One region of the Streptomyces sp. NPDC050416 genome, then DNA from elsewhere that is predicted to be linked to it. Evidence: riboswitches for the same ligand, from Rfam matches in the RefSeq annotation. Region 1 holds a riboswitch; each other region holds the start of a gene.

The links. A riboswitch is a leader RNA that binds a small molecule or an ion and turns the genes downstream of it on or off. The one in region 1 is predicted to bind cyclic di-AMP.
Region 2: linked by a shared signal. The riboswitch ahead of ACIBL4_RS02695 (peptidoglycan DD-metalloendopeptidase family protein) and the one ahead of ACIBL4_RS35925 (M23 family metallopeptidase) in region 1 are both predicted to bind cyclic di-AMP.
Region 3: linked by a shared signal. The riboswitch ahead of ACIBL4_RS26770 (transglycosylase family protein) and the one ahead of ACIBL4_RS35925 (M23 family metallopeptidase) in region 1 are both predicted to bind cyclic di-AMP.
Region 4: linked by a shared signal. The riboswitch ahead of ACIBL4_RS07640 (NlpC/P60 family protein) and the one ahead of ACIBL4_RS35925 (M23 family metallopeptidase) in region 1 are both predicted to bind cyclic di-AMP.

Annotation. Positions count from the first base shown of each region.
Region 1 is NZ_JBITII010000015.1:121,187-126,082, forward strand. It holds gene ACIBL4_RS35915 (pitrilysin family protein) at 1-977, shown strand, start outside; gene ACIBL4_RS35920 (M16 family metallopeptidase) at 974-2,362, shown strand; cyclic di-AMP (ydaO/yuaA leader) riboswitch at 2,555-2,718, shown strand; gene ACIBL4_RS35925 (M23 family metallopeptidase) at 2,732-3,517, shown strand; gene ACIBL4_RS35930 (GntR family transcriptional regulator) at 3,705-4,400, shown strand; gene ACIBL4_RS35935 (HPr family phosphocarrier protein) at 4,595-4,876, opposite strand.
Region 2 is NZ_JBITII010000001.1:589,750-594,645, forward strand. It holds gene ACIBL4_RS02690 (DUF6250 domain-containing protein) at 1-405, opposite strand, end outside; gene ACIBL4_RS02695 (peptidoglycan DD-metalloendopeptidase family protein) at 602-1,525, opposite strand; cyclic di-AMP (ydaO/yuaA leader) riboswitch at 1,530-1,691, opposite strand; gene ACIBL4_RS02700 (alpha-galactosidase) at 2,003-4,078, opposite strand; gene ACIBL4_RS02705 (tyrosine-protein phosphatase) at 4,258-4,896, shown strand, end outside.
Region 3 is NZ_JBITII010000009.1:98,067-102,962, reverse strand. It holds gene ACIBL4_RS26780 (cytochrome P450) at 1-664, shown strand, start outside; gene ACIBL4_RS26775 (transglycosylase family protein) at 793-1,719, shown strand; cyclic di-AMP (ydaO/yuaA leader) riboswitch at 1,948-2,113, shown strand; gene ACIBL4_RS26770 (transglycosylase family protein) at 2,118-2,798, shown strand; gene eno (phosphopyruvate hydratase) at 3,077-4,357, shown strand; gene ACIBL4_RS26760 (septum formation initiator family protein) at 4,462-4,896, shown strand, end outside.
Region 4 is NZ_JBITII010000002.1:575,280-580,175, reverse strand. It holds gene ACIBL4_RS07655 (NlpC/P60 family protein) at 1-100, opposite strand, end outside; gene ACIBL4_RS07650 (hypothetical protein) at 522-875, shown strand; gene ACIBL4_RS07645 (hypothetical protein) at 853-1,866, opposite strand; gene ACIBL4_RS07640 (NlpC/P60 family protein) at 1,976-3,163, opposite strand; cyclic di-AMP (ydaO/yuaA leader) riboswitch at 3,172-3,345, opposite strand; gene pcrA (DNA helicase PcrA) at 3,636-4,896, shown strand, end outside.

The DNA.
Region 1 (4,896 bases):
TCAAGAACGAGCGCCGCCAGCGCTACGACAACGTCCCCTACGGCACCGCCTTCGAGAAGCTGACCGCCCTCGCCTACCCGGAGGGCCACCCCTACCACCACACGCCGATCGGCTCCATGGCCGACCTGGACGCGGCCACACTGGAGGACGCCCGCGCGTTCTTCCGCACCTACTACGCGCCGAACAACGCCGTGCTCTCCGTGGTCGGCGACATCGACCCGGAGCAGACCCTGGCCTGGATCGAGAAGTACTTCGGCTCCATCCCCGGGCACGACGGCAAGCCCGCGCCCCGGGACGGCGCGCTGCCGGAGATCATCGGCGAGCAGCTGCGCGAGGTCGTCGAGGAGGAGGTCCCGGCGCGCGCCCTGATGGCCGCCTACCGGCTGCCGCACGACGGCACGCGCGCGTGCGACGCGGCCGATCTGGCCCTGACGGTCCTCGGCGGCGGCGAGTCCTCCCGCCTGTACAACCGCCTCGTGCGGCGCGACCGTACGGCCGTGGCGGCCGGCTTCGGCCTGCTGCGACTCGCCGGGGCGCCCTCCCTGGGGTGGCTGGACGTGAAGACGTCCGGTGACGTGGAGGTCCCGGTCATCGAGTCCGCCATCGACGAGGAGCTCGCCCGGTTCGCCGAGGAGGGCCCCACGGCCGAGGAGATGGAGCGTGCCCAGGCCCAGCTGGAGCGCGAGTGGCTGGACCGGCTGGGCACGGTCGCGGGCCGCGCCGACGAACTGTGCCGGTACGCCGTCCTGTTCGGCGACCCGCAGCTCGCCCTGACCGCCGTGCAGCGCGTGCTGGAGGTGACGGCCGAGGAGGTCCAGGAGGTCGCCAAGGCCCGCCTGCGGCCCGACAACCGCGCGGTGCTCGTCTACGAGCCCGTCGCCGGCGAGACGGGCGACGCGGAGACCGCCGAGGACGCCGACACCACCGACGACACCGCAGCCGCGGCCCTGAACGAGAACGAGGAGGCGGCCAAGTGACCGAGCTCGCCACGATGGACTTCCACCCCCAGCCGCAGGCGGGCGAGGCCAAGCCGTGGGCCTTCCCGGCCCCCGAGCGCGGCACGCTCGGCAACGGCCTGACGGTCCTGCGCTGCCACCGCCCCGGCCAGCAGGTCGTCGCCGTGGAGGTGCTGCTGGACGCACCCCTGGACGCCGAGCCGGCCGGCCTCGACGGTGTGGCCACGATCATGGCCCGGGCCTTCTCCGAGGGCACCGACAAGCACTCCGCCGAGGACTTCGCCGCCGAACTGGAGCGCGCCGGCGCCACCCTCGACGCGCACGCCGACCACCCCGGCGTCCGGCTCAGCCTGGAGGTGCCGGCCTCCCGGCTCGCCAAGGGGCTCGGCCTGGTCGCCGACGCCCTGAGGGCCCCCGCGTTCGCGGACAGCGAGGTCGAGCGGCTGGTCCGCAACCGCCTCGACGAGATCCCGCACGAGCTGGCCAACCCCGCCCGCCGTGCCGCCAAGGAGCTCTCCAAGGAGCTGTTCCCGGCGGACTCGCGCATGTCCCGGCCCCGCCAGGGCACCGAGGAGACGGTCGCCGCGATCGACTCCGCGGCCGTACGCGCCTTCTACGAGAGGCACGTCAGGCCCGCCACGGCCACGGTCGTGGTCGTCGGCGACCTCACCGGCATCGACCTCGACGCCCTGCTCGGCGACACGCTGGGCGCCTGGACCGGCTCCGCGGCCGAGCCGCGCCCGGTGCCGCCGGTGACCGCCGACGACACGGGCCGGGTCGTCATCGTGGACCGCCCCGGCGCCGTCCAGACGCAGCTCCTGATCGGCCGGATCGGCCCGGACCGGCACGACCGCGTGTGGCCCGCGCAGGTGCTCGGCACGTACTGCCTCGGCGGCACCCTCACCTCCCGCCTGGACCGCGTGCTGCGCGAGGAGAAGGGCTACACCTACGGGGTGCGGGCGTTCGGCCAGGTCCTCAGGTCCGCCCCGGACGGGACCGGTGCCGCGATGCTCGCCATCAGCGGCTCCGTGGACACGCCCAACACCGGCCCCGCCCTCCAGGACCTCTGGACGGTGCTGCGCACGCTCGCCGCCGAGGGGCTGACCGACGCCGAGCGGGACGTCGCCGTGCAGAACCTGGTCGGCGTGGCGCCGCTGAAGTACGAGACGGCGGCGGCCGTCGCGAGCACGCTGGCCGACCAGGTCGAGCAGCACCTGCCCGACGACTTCCAGGCCACGCTGTACCGGCAGCTCGCCGCGACCGGCACCGTGGAGGCCACCGCGGCGGCCGTCAGCGCCTTCCCGGTGGACCGGCTGGTGACCGTGCTCGTCGGTGACGCGGCGCAGATCAAGGCCCCGGTCGAGGCCCTGGGCATCGGCGAAGTCTCGGTCGTCGCCGCCGAGTAGGAGCACGCGCGCGCAGGGGCCCTGGTTGTCTTCTAAGGCACCAGGGCTCCTTTATGCCCGAATTGGTGCGGAGGTTGCCTGTCTGCCCTGTGGGATGCGCTACAAAAACCGGGATCCGTTTGGGAATTGAAAGTGGCCCCGCTTAGGTTCGTCCGGGCTGTTCGTCAGGCAGTGCGCCGCACCCGCGGCACCGGACAGTCATCGCCGAGTCCCCGTACGGCGCGAGCCAGGGGAGCCGGGGACCCACCGCAGTCCCTGGGGTGAATCGGACGCCCGCGCGAGCCGCGAGGGGGTCCGTAGGAGACCTTCCTGCTCCGAACCCGTCAGCTAACCCGGTAGGCGAGAAGGAAGGAAAGGACCAGGCACTCCATGGCGTTCACCCGCGCCACCGGGAAGCACCGTCGTCCCAGCCGGATGCAGCGCGGCACGGCCCGCGCGGCGGGCGTCGCGGCCCTCGCCACCACCGGTGTCATCGGCAGCGTGGCCGCCCCGGCCTTCGCGGCCGAGCCCGCCGTCGAGCAGACCGGCCTCACTCCCGTCGTCACCATGGGCGACACCGTGGCCCAGCAGATCGACGCCCAGGCCGCCGCCCAGAAGCAGGCCGCCGAGATGGCCGCCGCCAAACAGAAGGCCGAGGAGGCCGCCCGCGAGCGGGCCGCCGAGGCGGCCAAGGAGGCCAAGGAAGCCGCCGAGAAGGCCCGCGAGGCCAAGGAACGCGCCGCCCGCGAGGCCGAGCGCAAGCGCCTCAACACCTTCGTGCCCCCGATCTCCGGCTCGTACGTCTCCACCGGTTACCAGGCCAGCAGCGGCCTGTGGTCCTCCGGCAGCCACACCGGTGTCGACTTCCACGCCGCCAGCGGCACCTCCGTCCACGCGGTCGGCATGGGCGAGGTCGTCGAGGCCGGCTGGGGCGGCTCCTACGGCAACCAGATCGTGATCAAGATGAACGACGGCACGTACACCCAGTACGGCCACCTGTCGTCCATCAGCGTCTCGGTGGGCCAGAAGGTCACCCCCGGCCAGCAGATCGGCCTGTCCGGCGCGACCGGCAACGTCACCGGTCCGCACCTGCACTTCGAGGCCCGTACGAGCCCCGAGTACGGCTCCGACATCGACCCGGTCGCCTACCTCCGCTCGCACGGCGTGAGCGTCTGACGGCGCACCACTCCGCTTCCCGAGGCCCCGGCTCCCCGAGCCGGGGCTTTCGGCGTTTGTGACGCCCGGCTGTCCAAAAAATATCCCTGGATTCCGGTCTGCCGTCGGAAATTCCGGCTCATTGCAATAGAGTCACGGAACACGTGTCACTCGTCGACGTTTCACGGGGATTAAACGGAGGTCGGTCATGCGCATTCCGGCGCACTCGGTGTGCACGGCCATCCGGGACGACATCGTCGCGGGTGTCTACGAACGCGGCGGCCGGCTGACCGAGGAACTCCTCGCCCGCCGCTACGGTGTCTCGCGCGTCCCCGTCCGGGAGGCCCTGCGCACCCTGGAGGCCGAGGGCTTCGTGGTGACCCGGCGGCACGCGGGCGCGTGCGTCGCCGAACCCACCGAGCAGGAGGCCGCCGACCTGCTGGAGATGCGGCTGCTGCTGGAGCCGCTCGGCGCGGCCCGTGCCGCCCAGCGCCGCACCGAGGCCCACCTGAAGGTCCTGCGCGGCCTGGTCAGGCTCGGCCAGGAGCGCGCCCGCCGGGGCAACAGCGACGACCTGCGCTCCCTGGGCGGCTGGTTCCACGAGACGCTCGCACAGGCCTCCGGCAGCCCCGCGCTGACCTCGATGCTGACCCAGCTCCGCCACAAGATCGCCTGGATGTACACCGTCGAGGCTCCGGCCGGGCCCGTGGAGTCCTGGACCGAGCACGGCGCGATCGTGGACGCGGTGGCGCGCGGGGACAGCGAGCGCGCGCGGGCGGTCACGGCGCTGCACACCGAGCGCGCGACGGCCGCGCACCGGCTGCGTTTCGGCTCCGCCGGGGAGCGGGCCGAGCGTGTGAGGAACTCGCAACATCCCGTAAACACGGCGAGCCTGCGGCATTAACACGAGAGCCGTATACAAAGAGCAGGTAATTCGCGGGGGATTATTTCTGCTGCCCGGGAACGGGAATGCGCGGCCGATCGTGATGGGAAATGGCGACCCGTGACCGGGAATGGCGAAGGGCTCGCCCGATGAATTCGGACGAGCCCTTCTGGTTGCACCGGACCAGGGGTACCGGATCAGGCGCGGAAGAATGCTCAGACGGTCTCGGGCAGTTCCTCGAGACCCTCGGAGACCAGCTTCGCCAGCCGGTCCAGGGCGGCGTCCGCACCCTCGGCGTCGGAGGCGAGGACGATCTCCTCACCGCCCTGGGCACCGAGGCCGAGGACGGCCAGCATGGAGGCCGCGTTGACGGGGTTGCCGTCTGCCTTGGCGATCGTCACCGGGACGCCTGCGGCCGTGGCGGCTCGGACGAAGATGGAGGCGGGGCGGGCGTGGAGGCCCTCGGCCCAGCCGACGTTGACGCGGCGCTCAGCCATGTGTTGCTGCCCTTCGGTTT
Region 2 (4,896 bases), on a different contig from region 1:
GTGGTCGTACTCGTCCAGCGCCCCACCGCGCGGCGTGGCGAAGAGGTCGGCCGGGGAGCGGACGTCGGTCGCGTTCCAGAAGTTGTTGAGGTCCGAGACACGGTCGTTGGCCCCGCCCTCGGAGACGGGCGTGGCGGTGTACTCGAGGGCGTACGGCCCTTCGAGCCGCTGCCTGAACCATACGGTCGCGCCGCTCGGTACGTCGATCTCCAGAACACCACGGGACGCGGTGACGGTGCCGCCGTCCTGGAGTTCGGTCGCCCACTGGGCGAGGCCGTGATGGAAGTCGTCTCGGGCGATGAGGCGGCGGTGCCGGGGCGCGGCGTGCGCGGCGCCCGTCGGGACGAGGGCCGCCACGGCGGCTCCGGCGGCCAGGCTGGCGAACGCTCTGCGGGAGGTCGGCACGGGACACATCTCCTTGGTGATCCGCCTGGAAGGATCTAGAAAGCGCTTGCGCTCCGGATGGGATCACTGTGTCCCAACTGCCGCCCGCTGTCGATCCCTTGGGGCGATCGGAAGGTGCGCGCACACACCGAAGGCCGGACCCGGGGATCGGGGTCCGGCCTTCGGTCGCGTGTCAGGCAGGTGGTGACGCGGTCGGTCAGCCGACGGAGACGCCGTGCGAGCGCAGGAAGGCGACCGGGTCCACGTCCGAGCCGTAGTCCGGCGTGGTGCGGATCTCGAAGTGCAGGTGCGGTCCGGTCACGTTGCCGGTGGCACCGGACAGGCCGATCTGCTGCCCGGCGCTCACGGTCTGGCCGGCCGAGACGGAGAGCGAGGACAGGTGGGCGTACTGCGCGTAGCTGCCGTCGTTCAGCCTGATGACGACCTGGTTGCCGTACGCGCCGCCCCACCCGGCGGAGACGACCGTTCCCGCGCTGACGGCCTTGAGCGAGGTGCCGGTCGGGACGACGAAGTCGACACCGGTGTGGTAGCCGCTGGACCACATGCTGCCGGACATGTGGTACGGGGTGCCGACGGTGGCGCCCTCGACGGGGAGGGTGTAGCCGCTGGAGGTCGCGGCGGCCGACTTGGCGGCGGCCGGCTTGGCGGCGGCCGGCTTCGAGGGCGACTCGGCAGCGGACGACTTCGACGCCGGGGACTTCGAGGACTTGGATGGCGAGGCCTTCGACGGGGCCGGGGACCCGCTCGCCGCCGCCTTCTTGCCGATCGCCAGCTTCAGCCCCGGGTGGATCAGCGACGGGTCGTCGCCGACGGCGTCACGGTTGTCCGAGTAGAGCTTCTTCCAGCCGCCGTCGACGTGCTGCTCGTCGGCGATCTTCGCGAGGTAGTCACCGGCCCGCACGGTGTACGAGCGGGCGCCCGTAGCCTTTTCGGTGGCCTTCTTCTCGGCGGCCGGCGCGGACTGGACGGCCTTTTCCGGAGCCGACTGCGGGGTGGCGGCGTGGGCGCCGGCGGCCCCCATGAGTGGAAGGGCGAGAGCGGCCCCACCGGTTCCGGCGACGGCGATGGAGCGGGTGAAACGCTGGGACTTCGGGCGGCGATGCTTACCCTTCGCGGGCATGGCGAATTCCTCTCCGTCGCCTGCGAGGTGAGCTGTCGGGTTCGGACTGGAGATGCCCGGCCACGCCGAGGCGCGGCTTAACCCCAAGCCGTTCCGGGAACCGGAACAGGCGTCTTACCTGTGGGTCCCCCGCTCCTGCCGTACGTCGGGTCAGTGTGTGCGGGCTCCGGGCGGCGGCAGGATTAGGCGTCCGTCCGGATTGGTGGGGAACGTAAGCGACCAGGACGCAAAGGGACAAGCTCGCGGTTGCCCGTGACGGCGTTTTTCTTGACGCGCCGACATTTTTTCCGTCACGGAGCGTGGATTTCCGATCTCCAGCTCCCCGCAATTCCCCTGAATCACACCGAAATTACGTGCACATGGCAACAACACATCGTCACGAATATGACGATGCTCACGCACCCCGACCTCATCTCCTTTACAGCCGGGGCACGTTATGCCTAAACAACCGAAGCACTCTCCATTCGGACAGAAGGGCTATTTGCTCTTAAGCCGGACGACGGTGGCGTCCAGATCCCCGCGCAGACCGACCCGCAGCCCGTGATGGAGCAGCACGGCTCCCCGGTGAGTTTCGCCCGTTTCGAGGCATTCGTACGACGCCGCCGGGTCGAGACCCCGCAGCCGGAGCGGCGGAACGGGCTCGCCGTAGCGCTGCGCCTGGAGCCAGGCGAGGACGACGATCTCGTCGCCGAGGACGTACTGCACGGCGCTCAGGCCGCCCTCCGGCGGGCGCAGCCGGTACAGGTCGCCGCGCTGCACCACGGGCCGGATCTCCTTGTAGAGCTCCACCCAGTCCCGCGCCTCGGCGAGTTCCCGCTCCGTCCACTTCGTGAGGTCGCCGCCGACCCCGAGCACCCCGGCCATGGCGCTGACGAACCGGAACCGCAGGGAGCTGGCCCGGCGGTTGAGCATGGCGTTCGGGCTGTCGGTGACCCAGGCGGCCATGACCCGGGCCGGGTGGATCTGACTGAAGCCGTGCTGGATGGCGAGCCGGTCGAGCGGGTCGGTATTGTCCGAGGTCCACACCTGGTCCGTGCGGCCGAGCACACCGAGGTCGATCCGGCCGCCGCCGCCCGAGCAGGACTCGAAGGCCACCCCGGGGTGGGCGGCCCGCAGCCGGTCCAGCAGGGCGTACAGGGCGTGCACGTGGTCGACCCACAGCCGCTGCGGGTAGGGGTCGTCCGGCCACCCGGCGTCGGTGAAGCAGCGGTTGAAGTCCCACTTGACGTAGTCGATCGGCGCGCTGGACAGGAGCCCGTCGAGCTGCTCCCAGAGGTACTCCTGGACGTCCTCGCGGGCGAGGTTCAGTACGAGCTGATTGCGGAACTCCGTCCGCTTTCGTCCCGGTTGATACTGCACCCAGTCCGGGTGCGCGCGGTACAGCTCGCTGTCCGGGTTGACCATCTCCGGCTCGACCCAGATCCCGAACTGCATGCCGAGGCCGTGCACGTGCTCGGCGAGCGGCTTCAGGCCGCCCGGGAAGCGGTCGGGGTTGGGGGTCCAGTCGCCGAGCCCGGCCCGGTCACTCGTGCGCGTCCCGAACCAGCCGTCGTCGACCACGAACAGCTCGACACCCATGGCGGCGGCCCGCTCGGCGAGCGCCCGCTGCTGTTCCTCGGAGATGTCGAACTCGGTGGCCTCCCACGAGTTGAACAGCACCGGCCGGTCCTGGTCCGCGTCCGGGATCACGTACGTCCGCTGGTAGGCGTGCCAGGCGCGGCTCGCCCCGCCGAAGCCGCCGTCGCTCCAGAGCCCGGCGAAGACGGGCGTCGTGTATGACTCCCCCGTGCCCAGCATCAGCAGGCCCGAGTCGTCGTAGCCGGCCCCGCCGGTGATCTGCACGCGCGCGTCCGGGAGCTGGGCCACGGCGATCCGCCAGGACCCGGACCAGCTCAGGGCGCATCCGTAGACCTCGCCGTGCTCCTCGGTCGCGTCGGTGTCGAGCGCGACCCATGGCAGGTGCTGGTGACCGGTGTGGCCGCGGCGGCTGCCGATGACCTTCTCGCCGTGGGTGAGGCCGGAGCGCTCCAGCCGGGACTCGGCACCCCAGCGGCCGTACAGCTGCGACAGCCGCCAGGAGTCGCGGTCGGGCAGGGTCCAGGTGGCGGAGTCGGCGCGCAGCACCTCAACGGCGGGTCCGTGGTTGTCGAGGGTCACCCGGCGTTCGACGACGTCCGTCCCGGGGCGCATCCGGTAGTGCAGCGTGATGGCCAGCTCGCCGTCGCGGAAGCGCAGCCGCAGCTCACCGTCCTCGGCGTCATGGCCCTCGTAGGTCCACTCGGTGCCGCGCCGCTCGCCGGTGCGTACGGACAGGGCGGGCCGGGTGAAACGGGGGCCGCCCTCGACCGGATACTCCTCGCGTCCGTCGAGCGGTGACTCGAAGGGCCAGTAGTCCGGCAGCGGCCGGACGGCGAGGGCCTCGGCGTCGGCGAGGGCGATCCGGGGCCCCCAGTGCAGGTGCAGCAGTTCGTCCCGGTCGGTGACATGGACGGCGTAGCTGCTGGCCGGCCCGGAGAGGACCCATGTACGACCGTCTTCGGAGATGTCCAGCATCAAGGCCTCACAGATTCGAACAAGCCCGACCAGGTGCGACCAGGCTCCGACATCATCAAGGGCCGCGGGGGCTTCCGGCAACGCCTGTGGACAACTCATTGCCCCAGGCAGGCATGTCGTATCGTCGAGTGATGCCCGTCGACGAGCCGCGCCGGCGGCGCCGAAGGGGAGGAGCCCTCGTGACACAGCAGGTCCCGTCGACCGAGCCCGAGCTGGCCGGAGTGCGCAACTTCCGCGATGTGGGCGGGCTTCCGACCGTGGACGGACGGCGGGTGCGGCAGGGAGTGCTGTTCCGCAGCGGCCACCTCGCCCATGCGACCGGGGAGGACGCCGCCTTCCTGGCCACCCTGGGCCTGCACACGATCTTCGATTTCCGCAACGCGGCCGACCAGAAGCTGGAAGGGCCGGACGTCGAACTGCCGGGCGTGCGCAATGTGAACCTGCCGCTGAGCGACCCCGCCGACGGCGCCGAGTTCTGGAAGATGGTGCGCGACGGCGACCTGGACCAGCTGCGCGCGATCCTCGCGGACGGCAAGGGCGCGGACCGGATGATCGCCTCGTACCGCGCGATCATCCGGAGCCGCACGGCCGAGCACTCCCGGGTGCTGCACGCGCTCGCGGAGGACAGCGTCCCCGCGCTGATGCACTGCGCGGCGGGCAAGGACCGCGCGGGCCTGTCCATCGCGGTGACACTGCTCGCCCTGGGCGTCGAGCGCGAGGCGATCGTCGACGACTACCTGAAGTCCAACGCCAAGCACCGCCGCTACAAGGTGCACCGCAGCAGCACCGCCGCCTCGGCCTACTCCCCCGAGGTCATG
Region 3 (4,896 bases), on a different contig from region 1:
GGAGGCGCTGCCCGACGAGCCCGCCCCCGGCGAGGACCTCATCTCCGGCCTGATCCGCGCCTCCGACCACGGTGAGCACCTCACCGAGAACGAGGCCGCGGCCATGGCCTTCATCCTGCTGTTCGCCGGCTTCGAAACCACCGTGAACCTGATCGGCAACGGCACCTACGCCCTGCTCACCCACCCCGAGCAGCGCGCGCGCCTCCAGTCGTCCCTCGCCGCCGGGGAGACCAGCCTCCTGGAGACCGGCGTCGAGGAACTCCTGCGCTTCGACGGCCCCGTCGAACTCGCCACCTGGCGGTTCGCCACCCAGCCCCTCACCATCGGCGGGCAGCACATCTCGCCCGGCGACCCGGTCCTCGTCGTGCTGGCCGCCGCGGACCGGGACCCGGAGCGGTTCGCCGATCCGGACGTGCTCGACCTCGCCCGCCGCGACAACCAGCACCTCGGTTACGGCCACGGCATCCACTACTGCCTCGGCGCCCCGCTCGCCCGCCTGGAGGGTCAGACCGCGCTCGCCACGCTCCTCACCCGCCTCCCGGACCTGCGGCTGGCGGCGGATCCGGCCGAGCTGAGATGGCGCGGCGGCCTCATCATGCGCGGTCTGCGCACGCTGCCGGTGGAGTTCTCACCGGCTAAACATGACACGCCGTCAGACCTGTGATCTTCACGTGATCTGCGCGGCATGAACTTGTGACAAGTGATCGTCTGCCGATACGTTCACCCATCATCAGCGCGGCCCGGGAGACCCTGCGCCGCGCCGGTCACTGCTGTCTCGCGAAAGGTCTCCGTATGCTCTCCGGGAACGGTCGGCACCGTCGCCCCCGCCAGGCTCCGGCTCTCCTCGTCGCGGCCGGGGTCACCGGCTCCGCCATCGCGATCCCGCTCCTCGGGGCCTCCGGTGCCAGCGCGGCCGACGGCGCGACCTGGGACCGGGTCGCGGACTGCGAGACCGGCGGCGCCTGGAGCCAGAACAGCGGCAACGGATACTTCGGCGGCCTCCAGTTGTCCCAGGAGGACTGGGAGAACCACGGCGGCCTCGACTACGCCCCGAGTGCCGACCTGGCCAGCCGCTCCCAGCAGATAGCCGTGGCCGAGAGAATCCTCGCCGACCAGGGGGTCGGCGCCTGGCGTACCTGCGGTCTGCTCTCCGGCCTCGAACAGGACAAGGGCTCGGACACGTCCGACTCCTCCGCTCCGACGGACTCACCCGGACTGCTCGACTCCTCCGAGTCGGACGAAACCGCCAATTCCGACAAGTCATCTGATTCTGCCGATTCCTCGACACACGACCAGTCGCAGGAACAGTCACAGGATCAGTCGCAGGACCAGGAGCCCGGCAGTTCCCCGTCGCCCACTCCCGAGAGTGACGAGCCCGCCAAGTCGCCTCAGGACGGGGGTTCTTCGGCCCCGACCGACACCACCTCCGGCCGCCACCGCGGCCCCAGCGCCGACGAGGACGCCAAGGCCGAGGACGGCCGCCCGTCCGGGTCCGCCGGACGGCACGCCTCGCGCGACGGCGAGGCCGCCCGGGAGGCGACGGACGGCTCCTACACCGTCCGCCCCGGCGACAGCCTCTGGTCCATCGCGAACTCTCTTGATCTCAGCGGCGGATGGCGCACGCTCTACGTCGGGAACGAGACGGCTGTCGGCACCGACCCGAACCTCATCCGCCCCGGTCAGAAGCTCACGGTAGGGGTCGAAGCGGACGAGCGGTAGGCGGTGGGGCAGTACGGAAACGGGGGCGGAAGTCACCCCGAAACCGTGCGAGTTCACGTCACTGTTCGTGGCTAATGTCCCTTATCGGTGCGGTGAGAGATAGATCTCAGAAGCCCTGATCGTCTTTGAAATTCCGCCGATCGCATGTCTACGGTCATGACCGCTCGCCACCGCGAGCCCCGGCTGCCGCAACGCCGAATCCTGCCAGCGGCCGCACGGGAACAGTCGTCGCGTCAAGCGCCGTAGGCAGGAGCGGGGGACCCAAGGTAGGTGTCCGACCGGCCAGTTGGCCGGAAGGGCTTGGGGTGAAGCCGCGTCCCGGGAGGGACGCGGCCGGGCAACTCAACCGGCCCGAACCCGACAGCTCACCTCGCAGGCGTCGGTGAGGGGATCTCTCCATGCTGTTTTCCGGCAAGGGCACGCACCGCCGTCCGTCCAAGGCCTCTCGGGTCATCGCCATCGCCGGTGTCACCGGTGCCGCCGTCGCCGCCCCGCTGATGGCGGCCGGCAACGCCTCCGCCGCCACCGCCTCCGAGTGGGACGCCGTCGCCCAGTGCGAGTCCGGCGGCAACTGGTCCATCAACACCGGCAACGGCTACTACGGCGGTCTGCAGTTCTCCGCCTCCACCTGGTCCGCGTACGGCGGCACCCAGTACGCCTCCACCGCCGACCAGGCCACCAAGGACCAGCAGATCCAGATCGCCGAGAAGGTCCTCGCGAGCCAGGGCAAGGGTGCCTGGCCGGTCTGTGGCAAGGGCCTGTCGAGCGCCGGCTACAGCGGCGGCTCCGAGCAGAGCAGCGGCTCCACCGAGACCCGCCAGACCGAGCAGCAGCCGGCCTCCCGCTCCGACGAGCGCCCGGCCCAGACCCAGAAGACCCAGAAGACCGTCACCACCCCGACCGGCAAGAAGGTCAAGAAGGGCGACGGCGAGTACAAGGTCGTCAAGGGTGACACCCTCAGCTCCATCGCGACCGAGCAGAAGGTCGAGGGCGGCTGGGAGAAGCTGTTCGAGCTGAACAAGGACATCATCACGGACGCCAACCTGATCTACCCGGGCCAGCAGCTGCACCTGAAGTAAGCAGCGGCCCACCCCCGTCCCCACGGGCTCCCCGCCCCGGTGCGTCATCCCCCGTGCGCGCCGGGGCGGGGTTTTTTTCTGCCGGTCTTTTCTGCCGGTCTTTGCGAACCGGCTTTGTTCCGTTCGGAAACAATTTACTCTCGGTTCTGTCCATGGGGTGGGCGACCCGGTGGCCGATCGCCCGGAGCCGGTTAGGCTCATGTCGCGAGCCACCGCGGCCCGCGCCTCGCCGGGCCCCGCGGCCCGCGTACCCGCGTCACATGAAGAAGGAGATGCTCGTGCCGTCCATCGACGTCGTCGTAGCCCGGGAAATCCTGGACTCCCGAGGCAACCCCACGGTCGAGGTCGAGGTCGGCCTCGACGACGGCAGCACCGGTCGTGCCGCCGTCCCGTCCGGCGCCTCCACGGGCGCCTTCGAGGCCATCGAGCTGCGCGACGGCGACTCGAACCGCTACCTCGGCAAGGGTGTGGAGAAGGCCGTCCTCGCGGTCATCGAGCAGATCGGCCCGGAGCTCGTCGGCTACGACGCCACCGAGCAGCGCCTGATCGACCAGGCCATGTTCGACCTGGACGCCACCGACAACAAGGGCTCCCTCGGCGCCAACGCCATCCTCGGCGTCTCCCTCGCCGTCGCCCACGCCGCCTCCGAGGCCAGCGACCTGCCGCTGTTCCGCTACCTGGGCGGCCCGAACGCGCACCTGCTGCCCGTGCCGATGATGAACATCCTGAACGGCGGCTCGCACGCCGACTCCAACGTGGACATCCAGGAGTTCATGATCGCCCCGATCGGCGCGGAGTCCTTCTCCGAGGCCCTGCGCTGGGGCGCCGAGGTCTACCACACGCTGAAGAAGGTCCTGAAGTCGAAGGGCCTGGCCACCGGCCTCGGCGACGAGGGCGGCTTCGCCCCGAACCTCGGCTCCAACCGCGAGGCCCTCGACCTCATCCTCGAGGCGATCAACGAGGCCGGCTACACCCCCGGCGAGCAGATCGCCCTGGCCCTCGACGTGGCCGCGTCCGAGTTCTACAAGGACGGCGTCTACACCTTCGAGGGCAAGGAGCGCTCGGCGGCCGAGATGACCGAGTACTACGCGGAGCTCGTCGACGCGTACCCGCTCGTCTCCATCGAGGACCCGCTGTTCGAGGACGACTGGGACGGCTGGAAGACCATCACCGACAAGCTCGGTGACAAGGTCCAGCTCGTCGGCGACGACCTGTTCGTCACCAACCCCGAGCGCCTGGCCCGCGGCATCGAGGAGGGCGCGGCCAACGCGCTCCTGGTCAAGGTCAACCAGATCGGCTCCCTGACCGAGACCCTGGACGCCGTCGAGCTGGCCCAGCGCAACGGCTTCAAGTGCATGATGTCCCACCGCTCCGGCGAGACCGAGGACGTCACCATCGCCGACCTGGCCGTCGCCACCAACTGCGGCCAGATCAAGACCGGCGCTCCGGCCCGCTCCGAGCGCGTCGCCAAGTACAACCAGCTCCTGCGCATCGAGGAGATCCTCGACGACGCGGCGGTGTACGCCGGCCGCTCGGCGTTCCCGCGCTTCAAGGGCTGACCCGGCCCGTAAGTAGCAGCGTCGTACGTACGTCCCCGTACCCGGTCCCGTACCGTGTCCGGGGACGTACGCGCGTATGACGGCGGAGCGGGAGGCGGACACACATGGCCGTGAAGGACCGGGACCGGTTCTCCACCGCGACCAGGATCCGGCTGCTCGGCGAGCAGACCGCGGCCCGGGTCTACCGCTCCCAGACCAAGCGCCAGGCCCGCCGCTCGCGGCTGACCGGCCGTGCCGCGCTGCTCGCCCTGGTGATGTGCTCGCTGATCGTGGCCCTGGCCTACCCGATGCGGGAGTACGTCTCGCAGCGCGCCGAGATCGACGACCTCCAGCGCGAACAGCAGCGGGCCCGGCAGCGTGTCGAACGGTTGCGCGATCAGAAGGCGCGCTGGCAGGACGACGCGTACGCGGAGCAGCAGATCCGGAAGCGGTTGCACTACGTCATGCCGGGGGAGACGGGATTCATCGTCGTCGACCCGCACGCGGCGGAGCAGTCGCACGCCGACCTCGGGGCGGCCGACCGCCCCTGGTACTCGAAC
Region 4 (4,896 bases), on a different contig from region 1:
AGCCCGTCGCTGTCGCCGCGCCTGCGAGGGCGATGGTGGCGGCCGTACGGGCCTTGTTGCCACTCATCGAGCGCTGTCGGGGCTTGCGGTGCGCTGCCAACTGGAGGCCACTCCTTTCCTCGACCGCCGGTGGCTGCGAATGGCCGCTGGGGGAGCGGACAGCGACCAGCGCGCGTCCGGCGGCGGCCCGCACAGGGGAAGCGGGCCGCCGCCGGACCTCTTCGGCGGTGGTGCCCGACTGCCGCCCCTGGCCCGGGCGGCGGTGGGGAGCCGGTCACCTGGTGGAGGACGCTAAAGCCCGGCGTGGCGGGCCGGTGGCGGGTGCGCGGAACTGTCCCGAGAGGACCGGCAGTGAGCGTATGCGACCGTGATCCGGCCTCCACGTCGTCTACTTCACTCAGCGTGATGACCGATGCGTCGATTCATGGGGGAGTGACAGTGATCAGGTGCTATGGGGCGGATATGTGCATTGGTGGCCCGGTGTCGGGCGGCACAGGAGCCCCTGATTAGGCTCCGGCCTCATGGACGTACTCATCCACCTCTTCGTCGGCCTCCACATCATCGGCATCGCGTCCCTCCTGGGCGGTTTCCTCACCCAGATGAAGGCGATGGGCGAGGGCACCGCCCGCTACACCCCCGCGATGCTGCACGGCGCGCTGACGATGCTGGTCACCGGTGTGATCCTGGTCGGCCTCAACCAGGCCGACGACCAGTCCGTGAACAACGTCAAGATCGGCGTCAAGCTGGCCCTGCTGATCGTGATCCTCGGCCTGGTCTACGTGAAGCGGGACGACGAGAAGGTGGACAAGGGCCTGTTCGGCCTGGTCGGGGCGCTGACCGCGGCGAACGTCTTCATCGCCGTGCTCTGGACCTGACCCGCCCGGGTGCGGCATAGGCCCGGACGGAGGCGAGCGTCCAGGCGGTGGCCCCGAGCCAGGCGGCCACCGCGACCCACAGCAGCAGCTCCCCGAAGCCGTCGAGCCAGGAGACGTCGAGGGCTGCGGCGACGGCCAGGGTCGCCGCAGCCGTCTTGGCCCAGGTGAACACGGTCGCCCAGCGGCGGATGTCGGTGCGGGGGCGGGGGCGCAGGAACTCGGCGGCGAGCAGGACGGCGCACCAGGCCAGTGTGAGCACGAGCAGCACGACGGTCACATTGCGCAGGACGCCGCGGTCGTCGACGTTCCACAGGTACAGGCGCGCACTGTCGGAGCTGATCAGCCGCGCCCCGGCCAGCGCCGAGAGGGCGAGCGCCCCGCCCGCGAGCCAGTGGTCGCCGCGCCCCTCGGCCACCTGCCGCACATCGAAGCGGGCCAGGGTGAGGACGTACAGCACGAGCCCCAGCCAGAACAGCACCAGCGCCGCGTGCGCGAGCCAGGCCGCCGACTCGGCCGCGGCGAGCGTGGCACCGAGTACCGCGAGCCCCTGCGTGGCCATGCAGCGCGCGAACACCGTCCCGGGCCTGCGCCGCTCCCCGTCCTGCGCCGGGAGGACCAGTGGCACCGGCCAGAGCAGCACGGCCAGCACCAGCAGGGCCGCGGCCAGGGACTGCGCGCCGGCCGCCGAGAAGCCGGTGCCCAGGACGGCCGTCGCCGCCACGGTGGTGAGGGCGGCCGTCGCCACGGTGTCCACCAGGCCCGGCACTCCCGCGTACGCCCGCCATCCCGTGCCCGCCAGCAGCAGCCGCAGCGTGAAGTCGGCGGCGAGCAGCAGCCACGCCGCGCAGCCCAGACCGAGGGCGATACGGGACAGGCCGCCGTACCCCGCCAGGTCCAGACCGACCGACAGGGTGCCGGTCGCCAGCACGGCGGCGCCGGCGGACGGCGCGCGCTGCGCCCACCAGGCGGTGGAGGGGGAGGGGCCGGGCATGGGCCCGATGCTAGGAGGCGCCGCGCGCGTTGCGAGCGGGGCACGCGCGCGGGCGCCTCAAAAACGCGAGAGCGCCCCCATACGCGCGTGCCCTCCGTGAAGTACGGCCTCAGGCCGGCCGCACCACGCTGTGGATCGCCGACTCGCCGTCGTAGTAGATCGACTCCTCGCGCACATAAGTGCCGGGCTTCGGGGCGTGGATCATCATGCCGTTGCCGATGTAGATGCCGACGTGGGTGACGTCGTCGTAGAAGAAGACCAGGTCACCGGGCTGGGCGTCGGTCAGCGGGACCGTGGTGCCGGCGTTGACCTGGTCGTAGGTCGTGCGCGGCAGGGTGACGCCCGCGGCCTTCCAGGCGGCCTGGGTGAGACCGGAGCAGTCGTAGGAGCCGGGGCCGACGGCGCCCCAGACGTACGGCTTGCCGATCTGGGCGCGGGCGAAGGCGAGCGCCTTCTCGGCCTTGGTGGCGTACGAGGAATCGGCCGGGGCCGTCGAGGTGGACGAGCCGGAGCCCGTGGACGAGGACGAGCCCGTGGACGAGGAGCCGCTGTCCTGCTGCTGGGCGGCCTGCTCCTGCGCCTGCTGCTGCGCGGCCTGCTGCCGGGCCAGCTCGGCGGCCTTGCGGGCGGCCTCCTGCTGCTTCTCCCGCTCGATCGCCGCGAGGCGTGCCTTCTCCTCGGCGGTCAGCTTCGACAGCAGGTCGCGCGCGTCGGCGAGCTTCCGCTGGACGGTGGCCTTGGCCGTCTTCAGGTCGCCCTGGGTCTCGGTGAGCGTCTCGAGGCTCTCGGTGGCCTCCTGGCGCTTCTTCATCGTCTCGGACTGCTGGGTGACGTAGTCGTCGACCGCGACCTTCTGACGGCCGGTCATCCGGTCCATCAGCTGGGTCTGGTCGAAGTAGTCCTGCGGGGTGTCCGCGAGCAGGAACGTCGCCGTGTCCGGGGCGGAGGCGCCGGTGCGGTACTGGGCGGCGGCGAAGGAACCGAGTTCCTCCCGTGCCTCGTTGAGCTTCTGGGTGCGCTTGGCGACGTCGTCGAGGAGGGTGTCGACGCGCTTGCTCTGCTTGGTGGTCTTCTCCTTGGCCGAGTTGTACTTGTCGGTCGCCGACTCGGCCTGGCGGTACAGGTCGTCGACCTTCTTCTCGACTTCCTCGAGACTCGGCTTGTCGTCGGCCTCGGGGGCGGCATTGGCCGACTGGGACAGCAGGGCGACGGACGTGAGGGCCGCCGTTGCCAGGGCGGGGGTCCGTATGCCTGCGACGCGCGTACCAGCGGGACGCGACTTGCGGTGCGACGCCAAGGGAGGCGACTCCTTCCATGCTCCGCCTACCGGGTTAGCTGTCGGGTTCGGGCGGGTACATCGGAAGGGTTGCCCTACTGCCGTCTCCGTGGAGGGAGTCCGGCCGATTCACCCCAGAGTTCTCGGTTGGGTCCCCGGCTCCGGCTGCCGCTGCGGCACACCGGACTCGGCGGAGGCCGCGCGGCCCGGCGACGTTCGCCGGTGGGGGTCGTGCGGCCTGCCCGCACGGTAGCCAACTCGTGTTGCCCTTGTGAAGGTTGATGGGCGATATGCCCGATACATTTTCGTGACCTTAGTCGAAAGCGTCGCCGAGAGTCATCGACGGAGGGGCGTTGGTCACGAGTTCGTCATAATTGTGACAGTCGTAGCGGACTGTGATCGTGCGTGGATACAGGGTGATGAGGGGTTCCTTTCGGCGATGTTCTCAGGGCGGCGGCGGGCTGTCAGTGGGGCGCCCTAGACTCGGAGAGCGATGAGCAGCCTCTTTGACGACAGCTTCCTGGCGGACCTCCAGGCCCAGCGGGGCCCCGCGGACGAGCCCCCGCCGCCACCCGAGGACGATCACGTACCGGAGCCGGTTCCGGACGATCTGTTCGGCGGGAAGTTCGACGTGCCCCCGGACCGGGACGCCTACTACCGCGACGGTGCCCCGCGCCCGCCGGTGGACACCGCCGCCCTCCTGGAGGGGCTGAACGACAACCAGCGCGCCGCCGTCGTCCACTCCGGCTCCCCGCTGCTCATCGTGGCCGGCGCCGGCTCCGGCAAGACCCGCGTGCTCACGCACCGCATCGCCCACCTGCTCGCCGAGCGGGGCGTGCACCCGGGGCAGATCCTCGCGATCACCTTCACCAACAAGGCCGCCGGCGAGATGAAGGAGCGCGTCGAGCAGCTCGTCGGCCCGCGGGCGAACGCGATGTGGGTGATGACCTTCCACAGCGCGTGCGTGCGCATTCTGCGGCGCGAGAGCAAGAAGCTCGGCTTCACGTCCTCGTTCTCGATCTACGACGCCGCCGACTCCAAGCGCCTGATGGCCCTGGTCTGCCGGGACCTGGACCTCGACCCCAAGCGCTTCCCGCCGAAGTCCTTCAGCGCCAAGATCAGCAACCTGAAGAACGAGCTGATCGACGAGGAGGACTTCGCCGCCCAGGCCACGGACGGCTTCGAGAAGACCCTCGCCCAGGCCTACGCGATGTACCAGTCGCGGCTGCGCGAGGCGAACGCCCTCGACTTCGACGACCTGATCATGACGACGGTCAACCTGCTGCGCGCCTTCCCGGACGTCGCCGAGCACTACCGCCGCCGCTTCCGCCATGTGCTGGTGGACGAGTACCAGGACACCAACCACGCCCAGTACGCCCTCGTCCGGGAACTCGTCGGCACCTCCGAGCACCCCGTCGACGTACCCCCCGGCCCGGACGACGTCCCGCCCGCCGAGCTGTGCGTCGTGGGTGACGCCGACCAGTCGATCTACGCCTTCCGCGGCGCGACGATCCGCAACATCCTCCAGTTCGAGGAGGACTACCCGGACGCGACGACGATCCTGCTGGAGCAGAACTACCGCTCCACCCAGACGATCCTCAGCGCGGCCAACGCGGTCATCGAGCGCAACGAGTCCCGCCGCCCCAAGAACCTGTGGACCAACGCGGGCGCGGGCGCCACGATCACCGGCTACGTCGCCGACACCGAGCACGACGAGGCGCAGTTCGTCGCCGACGAGATAGACCGCCTCACGG